DNA from 4 places in the Bacillus sp. BC05(2025) genome. Region 3 is predicted to be linked to each of the others. Evidence: riboswitches for the same ligand, from Rfam matches in the RefSeq annotation. Region 3 holds a riboswitch; each other region holds the start of a gene.
The links. A riboswitch is a leader RNA that binds a small molecule or an ion and turns the genes downstream of it on or off. The one in region 3 is predicted to bind S-adenosylmethionine.
Positions count from the first base shown of each region.

Region 1: linked by a shared signal. The riboswitch ahead of metQ (methionine ABC transporter substrate-binding lipoprotein MetQ) and the one ahead of ACZ76X_RS03435 (M20 family metallopeptidase) in region 3 are both predicted to bind S-adenosylmethionine.
Region 2: linked by a shared signal. The riboswitch ahead of mtnW (2,3-diketo-5-methylthiopentyl-1-phosphate enolase) and the one ahead of ACZ76X_RS03435 (M20 family metallopeptidase) in region 3 are both predicted to bind S-adenosylmethionine.
Region 4: linked by a shared signal. The riboswitch ahead of ACZ76X_RS07285 (Na+/H+ antiporter NhaC family protein) and the one ahead of ACZ76X_RS03435 (M20 family metallopeptidase) in region 3 are both predicted to bind S-adenosylmethionine.

Region 1 covers NZ_JBWYRA010000003.1:656,092-660,245, forward strand. The annotation lists gene ACZ76X_RS14120 (alpha/beta hydrolase) at 1-691, shown strand, start outside; gene ACZ76X_RS14125 (hypothetical protein) at 968-1,195, shown strand; SAM riboswitch class I at 1,374-1,483, shown strand; gene metQ (methionine ABC transporter substrate-binding lipoprotein MetQ) at 1,749-2,555, shown strand; gene ACZ76X_RS14135 (metal-sensing transcriptional repressor) at 2,953-3,255, shown strand; gene copZ (copper chaperone CopZ) at 3,458-3,664, shown strand; gene ACZ76X_RS14145 (heavy metal translocating P-type ATPase) at 3,760-4,154, shown strand, end outside.
Region 2 covers NZ_JBWYRA010000003.1:343,453-347,606, reverse strand. The annotation lists gene ACZ76X_RS12580 (carbon-nitrogen family hydrolase) at 1-472, opposite strand, end outside; gene ACZ76X_RS12575 (aminotransferase class I/II-fold pyridoxal phosphate-dependent enzyme) at 487-1,665, shown strand; SAM riboswitch class I at 1,730-1,835, shown strand; gene mtnW (2,3-diketo-5-methylthiopentyl-1-phosphate enolase) at 1,900-3,144, shown strand; gene ACZ76X_RS12565 (2-hydroxy-3-keto-5-methylthiopentenyl-1-phosphate phosphatase) at 3,141-3,800, shown strand; gene ACZ76X_RS12560 (methylthioribulose 1-phosphate dehydratase) at 3,797-4,154, shown strand, end outside.
Region 3 covers NZ_JBWYRA010000001.1:644,440-648,593, forward strand. The annotation lists gene ACZ76X_RS03430 (TetR/AcrR family transcriptional regulator) at 1-424, opposite strand, end outside; gene ACZ76X_RS03435 (M20 family metallopeptidase) at 606-1,811, opposite strand; SAM riboswitch class I at 1,900-2,001, opposite strand; gene ACZ76X_RS03440 (AAA domain-containing protein) at 2,077-4,154, opposite strand, start outside.
Region 4 covers NZ_JBWYRA010000002.1:282,254-286,407, forward strand. The annotation lists gene ACZ76X_RS07285 (Na+/H+ antiporter NhaC family protein) at 1-1,307, opposite strand, end outside; SAM riboswitch class I at 1,402-1,507, opposite strand; gene ACZ76X_RS07290 (ribonuclease FAU-1 family protein) at 1,628-2,146, opposite strand; gene gltP (glutamate/aspartate:proton symporter GltP) at 2,213-3,484, opposite strand; gene ACZ76X_RS07300 (murein hydrolase activator EnvC family protein) at 3,977-4,154, shown strand, end outside.

The DNA.
Region 1 (4,154 bases), on a different contig from region 3:
AGGCTATCCTGTTATATACGTATTAGATGGCAATGCCTTTTTTCAAACATTCCATGAAGCGGTTAAAATACAATCAGTTAGAGCAGAAAAAACAGGTGTTTCACCAGCTATTATAGTAGGTATTGGTTATCCAATTGAAGGGGCATTTTCAGGTGAAGAGAGATGCTATGATTTTACGCCTAGCGTAATTTCAAAAGATGCGCCTTTAAAACCAGATGGTAAACCGTGGCCTAAAACAGGAGGAGCACATAATTTCTTTACTTTTATTGAAGAAGAATTAAAGCCGCAGATTGAAAAGAATTATGAGATTGATAAAAGAAAACAAACGTTATTTGGGCATTCACTAGGTGGTTTATTTGCTTTACATATACTATTCACAAACGTAAATGCTTTTCAAAATTATTTTATTAGTAGTCCGTCTATTTGGTGGAATAATCAATCTGTTCTTGAAAAAGAAGAGAATTTTATAAATGAATTAAACAGTGCCAAGTTTGAAACGGGAGTGTTCCTTACAGTTGGATCACTAGAACGAGAGCATATGGTTGTAGGGGCAAACGAATTATCAGAGCGCCTTTTCCAAGTGAAACATGATCAGTTTAGATTTACGTTTTATGAAGCTGAAGGGGAGAATCACGCATCTGTTGTGCCGACTTCTTTAAGTAAAGGGTTAAGATTTATTAGTCACGTATAATTTGGAATGATTGTCTAATAAAATGCAAACGAAAGGCTATGGGGAAATTCTCCATAGCCTTTCGTTTGTTCAAGTAGAATTGTCCTTTTTGAAAGTTTTGTTTCAACTTTTCGTCTAAAGAGACAAAAAGTTGTCACAATTCGGTCACAATTAGCATAAACATAAAATAGACGAAATGAACTTATTTCCAAAAAGGCTTAGTTCATTCCATTTATGATTAGTGGAGCTAAAAAGAACGGATTAAAAGTTCACTATATTCTCAAGGAGGTAGATCGTATGAAAACTATTCTTGCTATCGCTGGGCTTATTTGGGTTTTATCACATGGCATTCCAATTTATGAGGGAGAACAAATTCGTAGTGCTCTAAATAAAAATTTTAATGAATATCACGTTATTGATCGGCAAGATAATGTTGTGACAGTTCGTGTAAATGACTGTTTTCATACGGTAACCGTTGAAGGAACTTCAGTAGTGAATGATACAAAAGTATGTGATCAACAATAATTATATATAGGAAGAAAGAAGTCTCAATTTATACGTGTGAATTGAGACTTTTATATTTGTGATTGAAGTTTTTTTCATAAACAATTATTGACATAACGAGTTTATGTTGATAAAATTCAATTCATAAAATATAGATAATTTAATAGATTTTGAATCAGATGAAAATTAAATCTGATTTCTCTTATCCAGAGAGGTGGAGGGACTGTGCCCTGTGAAACCCAGCAACCATCAATTTTTACATTGAAATGGTGCTAATTCCTGCAAAGCAAATGCTTTGAGAGATGAGAGAAAGGGATAGTATCGATATATGCATACAAACCTTTCTGCTCATTCTAAGGGCAGAAAGGTTTTTTTGTTGTTCTCGACTGTGAGTAAAGACTATTCTGAGGGAAAATAGAGCGATTTATACAGTCCGTGTGCAGGAGGAATAACGATGTGAAAATCAATGAACCAATTTGTGCATGTCCTAGTGTTGTTCTAATAAAGTGGATTATTGATTTGTTACAGCGTGAATTAATAAATAAATACATAAAAGAAGAAGGGTGTTTACAACATGAAAAAACTATTACTATCAGGACTTATTACAACAGCAATTTTTGGTTTAACTGCTTGTGGAGGGAAAAGTGAAGATAAGCTTGTTGTCGGTGCTTCTAATGTACCTCATGCAGTTATTTTGGAAAAAGCAAAACCATTACTTGAGAAAAAAGGTGTAGAACTAGAAATTAAAAAATTCCAAGACTACGTATTACCAAATAAATCATTGGCGAATAAAGAATTAGATGTAAATTATTTCCAAGGTATTCCATTCTTAGAGAAAGAAATGAAAGACAAAAAATATGATTTTGAAGTAGCTGGAAAAATACACATTGAACCAATCGGTTTATATTCTCAAAAATATAAAAATCTAAAAGAGCTTCCAGATGGTGCAACAATTATTATGAGTAATGCAATTACTGATCATGGACGTGGTTTAGCAATTTTACAAAAAGAAGGTATTTTAAAAATTAAAGATGGTATAGATCCTGTAAAAGCAACCGTAAAAGATATTGCAGATAATCCGAAAAATTTGAAATTCAAAACAGACATCGAGCCTGGTTTATTAACACAAATGTATAAAAATAAAGAAGGTGATGCTATTTTAATTAATGCTAACTATGCAATTGATGCAAAGTTAAATCCAAGAAAAGATGCAATTGCGCTTGAAGGTAAGGATTCTCCATATGTAAACGTAGTTGTGGTTCGTAAAGGTGATAAAGATAAGAAAGAAATTAAAGCACTTGTAGAAGTATTGCATTCGAAAGAAATTGAAGATTTTATTAATAAGGAATATAACGGTGCAGTTATTCCTGTAAAAGAATAATTTTGAAAACTAAGGAATTGTACTCTTTACAACTACGTATTTTATAACTGATGAAAATTAATTATTTTATTAAGGGCTACTAAGGTAGCCCTTTTATATTTGCAACGAGAAATTGTTAGGGAATGTACATTAATGGAGGCTTTAGTTGAAGAACATAGCACAAAAGTGATTAAACATTTTACTTTATTAAGTTCTGATGGAGAATGTAATGTTTTTTTGAAAAAGGAAAGGGTATCATGAAAATTGAGACTGAGAAGCTAATAAATTGTTAAGAATAAGCTTAGTGCGGAAATATACTCATATGGGGTATCATACATAGATAATTAATGCTATAATTGGTATACTCGTAAAAGCAATTGTTTTATTGGATGAAGAGAAACTTTAAGAAGGTGATAATATGGGTCATAAAGAGCATGAAGCAGTAACACATAGATCAGAAAAAGAAAAAGAACAAATTATAAATAGATTAAAGAGAATTGAAGGACAGGTCCGCGGTATTCAAAATATGATTGAAAATGATCGCTATTGTGTGGATATTTTAGTGCAAATTTCAGCGATTAATGCAGCGATGAAAAAAGTAGGAATGGGTGTATTAAAAAACCATACAAGTCATTGTGTTTCAGGCGCTATTAAAGATGGCAATGGTGACGAAGCGATTGAAGAATTAATGACTGTATTTGAACGTTTTTCAAAAGCGTAAAACAAGCTAGTATGTAACTGGCTTGTTTTTTTGTTTACTTTCATATAAGGTTTCGGGGTATTGATGTGAAAAAGTGTATGTAAAATAAACTTTTAGAAAATAATTGAAAAATCATGATACAAAACCATTGATTACCTTAGGGGGGTATGGTAAGATGTAGTTGTGATTAAGAAACAATGAAGAAACAAGAGGAGGATTTTAAATGGAACAGTTAACATTAAAAGTTGAAGGTATGTCTTGTGGACATTGTGTAAATGCTATCGAAAGCAGTGTGAAAGAGCTAAGCGGTGTTGAACAAGTGAAAGTTCAATTAGCAGAAGGAACTGTTGAAGTTACTATCGACTCATCAGTTGTAACGTTAAAAGATATCGTTGCTGTAATTGAAGATCAAGGATACGATGTTCAATAATTATTTTTAGATATGGAAATAAATCGTACTTTATAGGAAGTACGATTTATTTTGCTAATAATTATACCTCATAAGGGTATATAGAGGTGAGAGACATGAATGAACAGAAAGAGGTCAATCTTCAAATATCAGGAATGACATGTGCCGCATGTGCGAATAGAATTGAAAAAGGCCTGAAAAAAGTAGAAGGTGTTCATGATGCAAATGTAAATTTTGCACTTGAAAAAACAAAAATAATGTATGATCCTCAAAAAACAAATCCGCAACAATTTAAGGAAAAAGTTGAATCGTTAGGATATGGAATTGTAAGTGATAAGGCTGAGTTTACTGTTTCAGGGATGACATGCGCAGCATGTGCGAATAGAGTAGAAAAGCGTTTAAATAAGTTAGAAGGTGTGAACGGAGCGACAGTAAATTTCGCTTTGGAATCGGCTACAGTAGATTTTAATCCTGATGAAATTAATGTAAATGAAATGAAGAGTGCGATTAC
Region 2 (4,154 bases), on a different contig from region 3:
CCGTACTATTTCCAGCTATTAAATATTTATGTTCATCCATAAGCTGAAATAAATGCACTTTACTATATTCATTGACTAGTTCTCCTTTATTACTTACCACATACATTGTATTTGTAACACCTTGCCCTGTTTGCTTCGCTATAGAACCACCGACAATATGTACACCATATTGTTTCGACCATTCTTTCAGCTTTTCTTTCGTTTCTAATCCATCCTTATCTGCAATTTCAGAGAGTCTCGTTAAATCATATCCTGTTGTCCATAGTTCTGGTAAAACAATAACATCTGGTCTTTCTTTCATCGCTTCACTTATTTTATTTTTAGCATTCTCAATATTTTTTTCTACATCTCCAAAGACAATATCCATTTGAATACATGCGACTTTCATTTTGTCAGCCCCATTCTTATTTTTTTCTTTACAAAATACTGGAAAGATTATATCATTTGTCACTAGAATTGTAACAACTTTCAAAAGAGGTGGAAAGTATGAAATCATTTCAACCTTCTGAGATAGTAACATCATTGCCAACACAATTTTTCGCTTCACTTGTTGCAAAAGTTAACAAAGTTGTAGCAGCTGGTCACGATGTTATTAATCTAGGTCAAGGTAATCCGGATCAACCAACACCGCAGCATATCGTAAAAGCTTTACAAGATGCTGCAGAAAAGACCATTCATCATAAATATCCGCCATTTCGCGGACACGAAAGCTTAAAAGAAGCCGTGGCAACATTCTATCAACGTGAATATGATGTAGTAGTAAATCCAAAAACAGAAGTTGCTATTTTGTTTGGCGGAAAGGCTGGATTAGTAGAATTACCAGTTTGCTTTACAAACCCTGGTGATACAATTCTCGTTCCCGATCCAGGATATCCAGATTATTTATCAGGTGTTGCTTTAGCGAAAGCAACATTTGAAACAATGCCACTACTTGCAGAAAATAATTTTTTACCAGATTATACGAAAATTGATGATTCTATTGCGAAACAAGCAAAATTAATGTTTTTAAACTATCCAAATAATCCTACTGGTGCTACTGCATCAAAAGCATTCTTTGAAGAAACCATTCATTTTGCTAATGAACATAATATATTAGTTGTTCATGATTTTGCTTACGGCGCTATTGGATTTGATGGTCAAAAACCCGTGAGTTTCTTACAAGCAGACGGTGCCAAAGATACAGGAATTGAAATTTATACTCTATCGAAAACTTTCAATATGGCTGGGTGGCGTATCGCTTTTGCAGTAGGGAATGAAAGTGTCATTGAAACGATTAACTTATTACAAGATCATATGTATGTTAGTATTTTTGGTGCAGTTCAAGACGCTGCTCGCGAAGCACTATTAAGTTCACAGTCTTGCGTAATAGACCTTGTAAATCGTTACGAATCTCGCAGAAATGCTCTTATTTCAGCTTGTCACTCAATTGGTTGGAATGTAGACATTCCAACAGGCTCATTTTTTGCATGGCTTCCTGTTCCGAAAGGATATACCTCTGAGCAATTTTCTAATATTTTACTAGAAAAAGCACACGTTGCAGTTGCTCCTGGTGTTGGATTTGGTGAGCATGGTGAAGGGTATGTCCGCGTTGGTCTCTTGCATACAGAAGATAGATTACGAGAAGCCATTAATCGAATCGATAAATTAAATTTTTTCAAAAAGTAATTGACAACATGAAAAATATCTGACAAAATTCAGTTATCTTAAAAATTTAAACATTTCTAAATACTTCTTATCAAGAGCAGGTGGAGGGACGAGCCCGACGAAACCCGGCAACCGATCTACAATTGTAGACACGGTGCTAATTCTCGCAGCATTACGCTGACAGATAAGGAGCTGGTTGTAAAAAAACCTCTCCTTAGCTGAGAGGTTTTTTTATTTAACTAGGAGGTTATAACAATGAGCAGAATTATAGCGACATATTTAATCCATGATGATTCACATAACTTAGAAAAAAAGGCTGAGCAAATTGCACTCGGTTTAACGATTGGCTCTTGGACACATTTGCCACATTTATTGCAAGAACAATTAAAACAACATAAAGGCAACGTCATTCATGTTGAGGAATTAGCTGCACAAGAACATACCAATTCGTATTTACGTAAAAAAGTAACACGCGGAATTATTAAAATTGAATATCCTTTATTAAACTTCAGTCCAGATTTACCAGCTATTTTAACAACTACATTCGGAAAGCTATCACTTGATGGCGAAGTAAAATTAATTGACTTAACTTTTTCAGACGAGTTAAAAAAACATTTTCCTGGCCCAAAGTTCGGCATAGATGGTATTCGAAATCTTTTACAAGTGTATGAGCGTCCTCTTTTAATGAGTATTTTTAAAGGGATGATTGGACGAAATATTGGATATTTAAAAACGCAATTACGTGATCAAGCAATTGGTGGTGTAGATATTGTAAAAGATGATGAAATATTATTTGAGAATACATTAACACCACTTACGAAACGCATTGTATCTGGAAAAGAAGTTTTACAATCCGTATATGAAACGTACGGACATAAAACGTTATATGCCGTAAATTTAACCGGACGAACTTTTGATTTAAAAGAAAATGCGAAACGTGCGGTGCAAGCTGGAGCTGATATTCTATTATTTAACGTATTTGCTTACGGACTAGATGTACTACAATCACTTGCAGAAGATGATGAAATCCCAGTTCCTATTATGGCACACCCTGCTGTAAGTGGTGCTTACTCAGCATCCAAGCTATATGGAGTTTCATCTCCTTTATTACTCGGAAAGCTATTACGTTATGCTGGCGCTGACTTTTCATTATTCCCCTCTCCATATGGGAGTGTTGCGCTAGAAAAAGAAGAAGCCCTTGCTATCTCAAAATATTTAACTGAAGACGATGCATTTTTCAAGAAAAGCTTCTCTGTTCCGTCTGCTGGTATTCACCCTGGTTTCGTTCCCTTTATTGTACGAGATTTCGGTAAAGATGTTGTTATTAATGCTGGCGGCGGGATACACGGACATCCGAACGGAGCGCAGGGTGGCGGTAAAGCCTTCCGTACTGCGATTAATGCTACTTTGCAAAATATACCTCTTCATGAAGTAGATGATATAAATTTGCATAGTGCACTACAAATATGGGGAAATCCCTCTCATGAGGTGAAATTATGAGTATTCAAGTATTTTGTGATTTCGATGGCACGATTACCAATAATGATAACATTATGTCCATTATGGAAAAATTCGCACCACCAGAAGCTGAAGAAGTAAAGAATAGAATTTTATCGCAAGAGCTATCTATTCAAGAAGGTGTTTCTCAATTATTTCAATTCATACCTACTAATCTACACGATGATATCATTCAATTTTTAAAAGAGACTGCTGAAATCCGTAGTGGTTTTCATGAATTTATACAATTTGTAAATGAAAATAACATTTCTTTTTATGTTATATCAGGTGGAATGGATTTCTTCGTCTATCCACTCTTGCAAGGACTTATTCCAAAAGAGCAAATTTACTGTAATGAAACAGATTTTTCAAATGAATACATTACTGTTAATTGGCCTCATCCTTGTGATCATCATTGTCAAAATCATTGCGGATTATGTAAATCATCTTTAATCCGTAAATTAGGTGATGCGAATGACTTCCATATTGTAATTGGAGATTCCATTACTGATTTACAAGCTGCGAAACAAGCAGATACAGTATTTGCCCGTGACTTCCTTATTACAAAGTGTGAAGAGAATCATATCGCCTATACACCTTTTGAAACATTTTACGATGTTCAAGCTGCATTAAAGCATTTGTTGGAGGTGAAGTTATGAAACAACTTTTTCGTCAATGGTATGACTTAAGCGAGATCAAAAAAGAATTAACAACACGAAATTGGTTTCCTGCAACGAGTGGTAATATTTCTATAAAGGTTAGTCATGAACCGCTCACTTTTCTCATTACAGCAAGTGGTAAAGATAAAACAAAGACAACTCCAGATGATTTTCTATTAGTAGATCATCTAGGAGTTCCCGTATTAGAAACTGAATTACGTCCTTCAGCAGAAACAATATTGCATACACATATTTATAACAATACGAATGCCGGATGCGTACTTCATGTTCATACAACTGATAACAATGTCATCACAAATTTATATAGTGATGCAGTCACCCTTCAAAATCAAG
Region 3 (4,154 bases):
CTCCATTCTCTACCCCTTGTTTAAGTAATAGAGAAACTTTCTTTTGTAATCCTATAAAAAAAAGACCTATTTTTTCTTTTATTTGCGTGGCCTGTGTAGGACTTTGAATATAAAGAGTAATAAATGGACAGCTCCCCTTATACTCTCTCGACTGAACTCCTTGTGATAATTGCTTTAAAAACAGTTGGATACGATCTTCAACTAAAAATTGGCTCTGAGAAATTACGTCATCAATTGCAGATTGATACATTTCAATCCAATAATCAACGACCCTTTCTAATAGTACTTCCTTATTAGAAAAGTGATAATACACATTAGACTTTGAAACTTTGCTTACACGTACTAATTCATCCATACTTGTATAAGCAAACCCTTTTTCTAAAAATAATGTTGCAGCTACTTCAATCACACGTTTTTGATTCATTAATTTTACCTTTGTCATAACTAGAACTATATAGTACTAATTTAAATATTGCAAGTATTTATGTTAATTTAGAAAAAAGTTTGATAAAAAAAGTTCCACTAATATTGATTTTACTGCAAAAAAATCTTAGCATCAGTGTTACGCAAAAAAAAAGAGTGGATCCCCCACTCCCTTTAACTATCTACCCCTGATTCCTCTGCGCCTCTCTAAACTCCTCCTTCACCTTCTCTAACAAACCTTCTTCCGTAATTAATCGATATGCCGTATTCGCTAATGCTTTTGCGGATGTAATTAACGCTTTATCTCCTAATTCTGAACGGGCTGCTTCTCTAAATTCATTCGTATGTGCAATTAAATCATCTGGACCGATTTTAATGTACGGATGAATGGTCGGTACGACTTGGCTTACATTTCCTGCATCTGTTGAACCGATGCCAAATCTTTCTTTCCGATTTACGTCTTCACCTTGTAATTCTAGTTCTTCGGCTACGACTTCATTAAATGTTTTTGTTACGAGTAATTCATCGATTTCATTTTGGAATTGATGAATTTTCACTTTCGTACCTGTTGCTAGTGCTGCTCCCTCTGCGATATTTCTTACTTTCTCTGTTACTTCCGCACATCTTTTTCGCGTTGCTGCGCGGATGAAGAATCTTGCTGCAGCGTAATCAGGAATAATGTTAGGTGCTTTTCCGCCCTCAGTAATAACGCCATGAATTTTCACATCTGACGGAAGTTGTTGGCGAAGTGCGTTAATGCTGTTATACAGCTGAATAATCGCATCTAATGCGTTAATTCCTTCTTCTGGTGAAGCTGCTGCATGAGCTGTTTTTCCGTAAAAGTGAAAATCAAGTGGATCGACTGCTAGTGAAGGGCTCGTTGTCGCTGTTTTTCCGCTCGGATGAATCATAAGTGCCGCATCAATACCTTTAAATAAACCAGCCTTTACATAACTCGCTTTCGCACTACCATTTGGCCCTCCTTCTTCAGCCGGAGTACCAAACACGACAACTTCCCCACCAATTTCTTCAAGCGTTTCTGATAATGCGATCGCTGCTGCAACGCTAATTGTGCCAATTAAATTGTGACCACACGCATGACCGAGTCCTGGTAAAGCGTCATACTCAGCTAAAAATGCGACAACTGGTCCTTGTTTTCCCGAGCTTTTTCGTGCGATAAATCCTGTTTCATGACCAGCTATATTGTGCTGCAACTGAAATCCCGCACTACCTAGCAATAAACTTAACGTTCTAGATGCGTAAAACTCTTGGTTACCAATCTCCGGATTCGCATGAATATTGTGACTTGTTTCTATGTACTTTTCCTTATTTCTTTCAATACTCTCTTCAATTGTTTTTCTTTGTGACGTTACTTCAGTCGCTTCCATTTCTCTTCCCCCTTATATTTTCACGTAAAAAAGCCTCTTTCTAAAAGATAGAAAGAGGCTTCTGCATATACAGTCAAAATGAGCTTCTTTCTTATCTTTCAAGTTACCTTGCTGGAATTGGCACAGTATTCATAAAGAATCCGCTGCCGAGGTGTCATAGGGCCAGTCCCTCAACCTCTCGCGATAAGAATTTTCATAAAATTTTATTAAATTACATTCATTCTAAGTTCATTCCGATCAAAAGTCAAGGAATTCCTATCCGAATTTACCGAATATCTAAAAATCCTTTTAATACACCAATTGTTTCTGGTGCTTGCAGTCTTGCACATACGTACGGAAATTCCGTACTACCTTCAAACATCATTTGGGATGTGAGTGGCGCGCCTGCCCAGAAGATTTCATCATCGATTACGATAAATGGGAATGCTTTATTTTGTCTTTGTAACTTTACATTTTTTAATGGAACTGGTCCATCACTATACACTGTTATTTGTGCATTTGTACGCATTAACGCTTGCCATACTCGTTTGTCCGCTTGTTTTGTACTTGGAAGTGAAATAATAATTTTTCGTTTTGCAGCTAAAATATCTTTCAATAACCCTTTCGGCTCTTCCAGATTCATTTCCATAAACCAGCGTAAACGTTTTGAAATTTTCCGCTCCCACAATTGTCTTGATGTCGTGCGATCATACACATCTCCGTGACGTTCTATATGAGCTGTTAATTGTGATAACGCTTGTTTTCTCGAAAGGTTTTTACGCATATAATGGCAATCAGATAATTGAATGAGCTTCCCTCTCGCCCTTGTCACTGCAACATTGACGAGGCGATGGTTTTTATGGTCAAAGAATAACACACCAGGACGTTCTTGCGGATAACTATCCACTGTATCAAAAATCATCATATCTCTTTCAGAACCTTGGAACTTATGAACAGTCGCTGCTAAAACAGGTATGTGACGATACTTCGTTTTCTGCAACATTTCTCTAATGCACGTTGATAAAAAGCGGGATTGCGCTCTGTAAGGTGTAACAACACCGATTGACTGAACACCGTCTAACAGTCCAATTAACATCATTTGCATCGCTACTAAACCAGACATAATGTTAAAACGAGAACCAGATGCAGCATCTTTTAGCGAAAATGCCCCCATTAAGCTCGTATCAAATAAAACACTCGCCTCATTTGCGAACGGTTGTAATTTCGCAAGTTCTTTACGTTCTGAAACAGACGGATGGTCATATACTCTATTTTTATAAATAAATGAGTTTGTAAACTTCGATATATCCGCATGCATACGTCTTTGTTCCTGCAACATAAAGAGGTTCGGATGTGCTTCTGATTTATTAACAGACTCAACAATCCCCGCATGGTAAAACATGTCTTCCCCAAGCCATTTTCGAACGAGTTCATGGTTCGCCATCGCGATCGGAGGTAACTGTAAAAAGTCACCACATACGACGATACGTTTTCCAAGTGAAGCAGCTAAAGCAATTTGCGGAACATATGCCATACTCACTTCATCTACGACAACTAAATCAAACGTACGCTCATAAATCAGTGAATCAATCGCACATTTCGATAAAGTAGCACCAATTACTTTCGCATTTTCAATATATTCTTTTTCTACTTCTTTAATTTTTGCTTTTTGCTTTCGAAGATCACTTTCAATCTCTTGTATACGCTTCTTATCAGCAGAAGTCGCTTTATACGATAAAATCTTTTCACGAAGATCTTGGCGTGTTTCTTCTAAATAGAGTCTTTCTTCTCCCCAAGATCCGTTCGTCGTTTCAACTAATTTCGACGCAAGTAACGTTTCATGATTTCGTATATGTTCATGTTGGCTATAACCGTAACGAACAATTTCGCCAGGCGTCCATTTCTTTTTCTTTTCAATTTGCTTCGTTACTTCACTCATTAATACGTCCACTGCCGCATTACTGTGAGCTAATACAAGTACCGATTTTCCTTTTTGATAATGGGCCGAAATAATACGTGATAAATTGTAAGACTTCCCTGTCCCAGGCGGTCCCCACACGTACGTTGTCGGATTGTAAAATGAACGATACGCCAATTCATTTTTCGGATTTTTCATCTTCTCAATATGTTTCGGACTGCTCGTCCCATCAACAAGACGCTTTATACGATTACGTTTTAGCTTATCTTTACGCGCTTCTTTTAATCGCTCTTGTAATTGCTCTAACAATTGCCACGGTTCACTATATAAAACCGCTTCTCGTATTTCACCTTGTATATATTCATTTAATTTCAGTTCTATTTCTAATCCATGTACAGATAATACTTCCCCTGTCGCTTCCTCACCATCAAACTCAATTCGAATTG
Region 4 (4,154 bases), on a different contig from region 3:
TTATGATACTCTTTCTTTCCCGCTACTTTAGAAAACCGCGGGAAACCAATTAATATAGAAATGATTCCACATACTCCAACTAAGATTGGATAAAACGCATATGGCAACAATTCAATCGGAGATAACGCCGCAAATCCTGCTGCTGTTAACATTTGCGCTCCGTACGGTATTAATCCTTGCACACAGCATGAGAAAAGATCTAATACACTCGCTGATTTACGGGGATCAATTTCATATTGATCTGCAATATTTTTCGCCAGTGGACCTGTAAAGATAATAGAAATCGTATTATTCGCTGTACACATATTCGTCATACCTACTAAACCAGCGATACCAAACTCTGCTCCTTTTTTTGAACGAATGTTACGAGTTAAAATATTCATTAAATATTGAATGCCACCGTTATATTGAATTAGTTCGACCATACCGCCAATTAAAATAGCAAGTAATACTAGCTCCATCATACCGCCCATTCCAGTCGTTACACTTTTAAAGAAACTCTCTAACGTGTAACTTCCATCTAAAAGACCGATAACACCTGATAATACAGTTCCACCAGTTAACACGATAAGTACATTCCAGCCAAGTAATGCTGTAATAAGTACTCCTGCATACGGTAAAATCTTTATCCAGTCAAAGCTATGCGCTTTAATCTGCGTATCACTTCCTAAAGTAATGATTACTAATAGTACAATTGTAATAATCGCTGCTGGTAATACAATTAAAAAGTTCGTTTTAAACTTATCTTTCATTTCCGTTCCTTGTGAACGTACAGCTGCGATTGTTGTATCTGAAATAAATGATAAATTATCACCAAACATCGCTCCACCAACAACAGTAGCCATCGTAAGTGCAATGGAGATATTAGTTTGCCCACTAATACCTACAGCAATTGGTGCTAATGCAGCAATTGTACCCATTGAAGTTCCCATCGCTAATGAAATAAATGCGCCTATAACAAAAATTCCAGCTACGATAAATCCTTGCGGTAAAATGGATAGCGCTAAGTTAACTGTAGAATCAACGCCGCCCATCCCTTTTGCTGTTTCAGAAAATGCTCCTGCTAGGACAAAAATTAGAACCATAATCATAATATCCGGGTTCCCTGCACCTTTAGCAAATCGTTCTACTTTTACATGAAAACTTTCTTTACGATTCATTGCTAAAGCGACTCCCACAGCAATTGAAATTGCTACAAGTATCGGCAATTTATAGAAATCACCTGTAATAATTCCAGAACCAATAAATAGCGCCAAAAATATCCCAAGTGGTAATAAAGCCAAACCATTTCCTCTCGTTTCTTTCAAAGTACCATCTCTCCCTAGTTTCAACCTTTTTCTAATGAATAACAAAAGACCTCTTCCAATGAGAAGAGGTCTTATACATCTATAAGAAACGCTCTTCTCATCTTTCAAGCACATGCTTGCTGGATTTGGCACAGCACTCTGAAATCGAGTCCGCTGCCGAGGCATCGTAGGGCCAGTCCCTCCGCCTCTCTTTATAAGAAGGTTTCATATTTATTTTTTAATAATAATTTCTTCCCTAACTTTACTCGCTTACAAAACAAAAGTCAATTATTTTTTATATAGATTTTTTTGGTAATTATACAAAAATTTGAATACAACAATCATTTTAACTTTTTGATTTCTTCTTCCAATATTGAAATCCAATAAAATTCACTATTTTTTATTGCATCTATGATCCATTTCGTAGTGTACCAAGCCAATTCATACTCTTCTTTTGTAACATCGCCACTTTTATAAGCATCCTCTAGCTCATCTTCATCCAATATATACATTTTACCATTCGGTAATAACACTACATCTAAATATAAATCATCAAAATACGGTAAACCACGTTCGTCTATTTCATATTCTTTCGCCACATCGATATAATATTGTACTAATTCTTTTCGATCATCTAACATAGCGGTAATCGCAAAGTTTTTCCCGTTTATGAAATACTGAATCCACGTATACCGATCGCCAGCAATACAAAGCTCTTTACCATCATATTCTTTACAACTAGGTTCTCTCACCTTTTTTATTTCCAGTATTCCTAGCATTCCCTCTTCTATCTGCTTAACCGTATAATCCCTCTCTATTAGTCGCTTCCACGAAGAACCGTCACCATATTTACGTTTCATTTCGTCTGCTCCCCTTCTATATAGAAAAGCCCCCACATATTATGTGAGAGCTTGTTCAAATTATAATTAAGCTGCTTGTTTATTAGAAATTTCTTTCAAGTAGGCTTGTCCTTTTTCAGCGTCATACTGACCTTCCCACTTAGACATAACTACAGCTGCTAAAGAGTTACCTACAACGTTAACTGCTGTACGAGCCATATCTAAAATACGGTCAATACCAGCGATAAAGGCTAAACCTTCAGCTGGAATACCTACTGTACCAAGTGTCGCTAATAATACAACAAATGATACACCAGGTACACCCGCAATACCTTTTGATGTAAGCATTAATACAAGCAATAATGTAATTTGTTGTGTAATGGATAAATCAATACCGTACATTTGCGCTAAGAAAATAGCTGCAATTGCTTGATATAAAGTTGATCCATCTAAGTTAAATGAATAACCTGTCGGAATAACGAAAGATGTAATTGCCTTTGGACAACCGAACTTCTCCATTTTCTCCATGATTTTTGGTAAAACTGTTTCTGAACTTGCTGTAGAGTACGCTAAGATCAGTTCATCTTTTAAAATCTTAAAGAATTGGAAAATGTTAATTCCAAATATTTTCGCTGTAATTCCTAATACGACTACAACGAAGAAAATCATTGCTCCGTATACTACAACTAATAATTTCCCTAATGGAATTAATGAAGAAAGACCAAATGTAGAAACTGTAACTCCAATTAACGCAAATACACCAAATGGTGCAAATTTCATAACTTGGTTTGTTACGTAAAACATTGCATCAGCTACACCTTGGAAAAATTGAAGAACTGGTCTTCCTCTTTCACCAATTGCCGCTACACCTAAACCAAATAATACAGAGAAGAAGATAATAGCAAGCATATCTCCGTCAGCTAATGACTTTACAATGTTCGTTGGAACAATATTTACAAATGTATCTGCAAATGAATGACTTTGTACTTGCTCTGTCGTATGTGTATATTTCGAAATATCTGTCTTCGTTAACTGCTCCATATTTACGCCTTTTCCTGGTTGGAAAATATTCGCAATTAACAGACCGACAATAATTGCAATTGTTGTAATAATTTCAAAGTAAATAATTGTTTTTCCGCCTAGTCGACCTAATTTTTTAACATCGCCAACACCAGCAACCCCAACAACAATACTTGCTACAACAATCGGTACAACGATCATTTTAATTAATCGGATAAAAATATCACCAATTGGTTGTAAATAACTCACCACTGCCGGATTGCCAAAGAAAATCGCCCCAACTGCAATACCTAGCGCAAGACCAATTAATATTTGCCATGCAAGTCCTATTCTTTTCATATTTGTTGTAACCCCCTCTTCGATGTGTCACTCTATCTCTCATTCTATCTCTATAAAACTCGAAATTAAGAGTATTACATATTATTCGACAATTCACTACATTTTGTCCCTGTTAAAAATCATAAATCAAAATTTAAAATCTGACAACAAAATAACTTTTACTGAACACAAATAATTTTCTTGACAAAAACAAATCCCATGTCAGAAAACCTAACATGAGAACGATTCCCTACTAGTATTTTAGAGAGTTTTTAACTTAAATTTCACTATATAGAGTCGCGTTTTTTTCCTTTATTTCACAGATAAAATCTAGAATACACCTTTGTTGCACAAACTAAAAAAATACAATCATCATTACAATTACTGTTGAAAAATGCTAAATTCCGACAAAACTTAGCAATTTTATAAAATTTTCTTTACATTATGATTACAACGATAGACACTCTTCTTCTTATGATATATAACATTCATAGGGAAAGGAGTTAGACAACCATGAAAAAGAAATTTGCAGCGTTTAGCGTTTTAGCAGCAGGAACCATTTTTGTTTCTCCACTACTTTCACCCGTATACGCTGAAACGAATCAAGATAAATTATCTAATATTCAATCTGAATTAGAAGGAAAACAAAATGACTTACAAAATAAATCAGCTGAGAAAGAACAAATAGAAA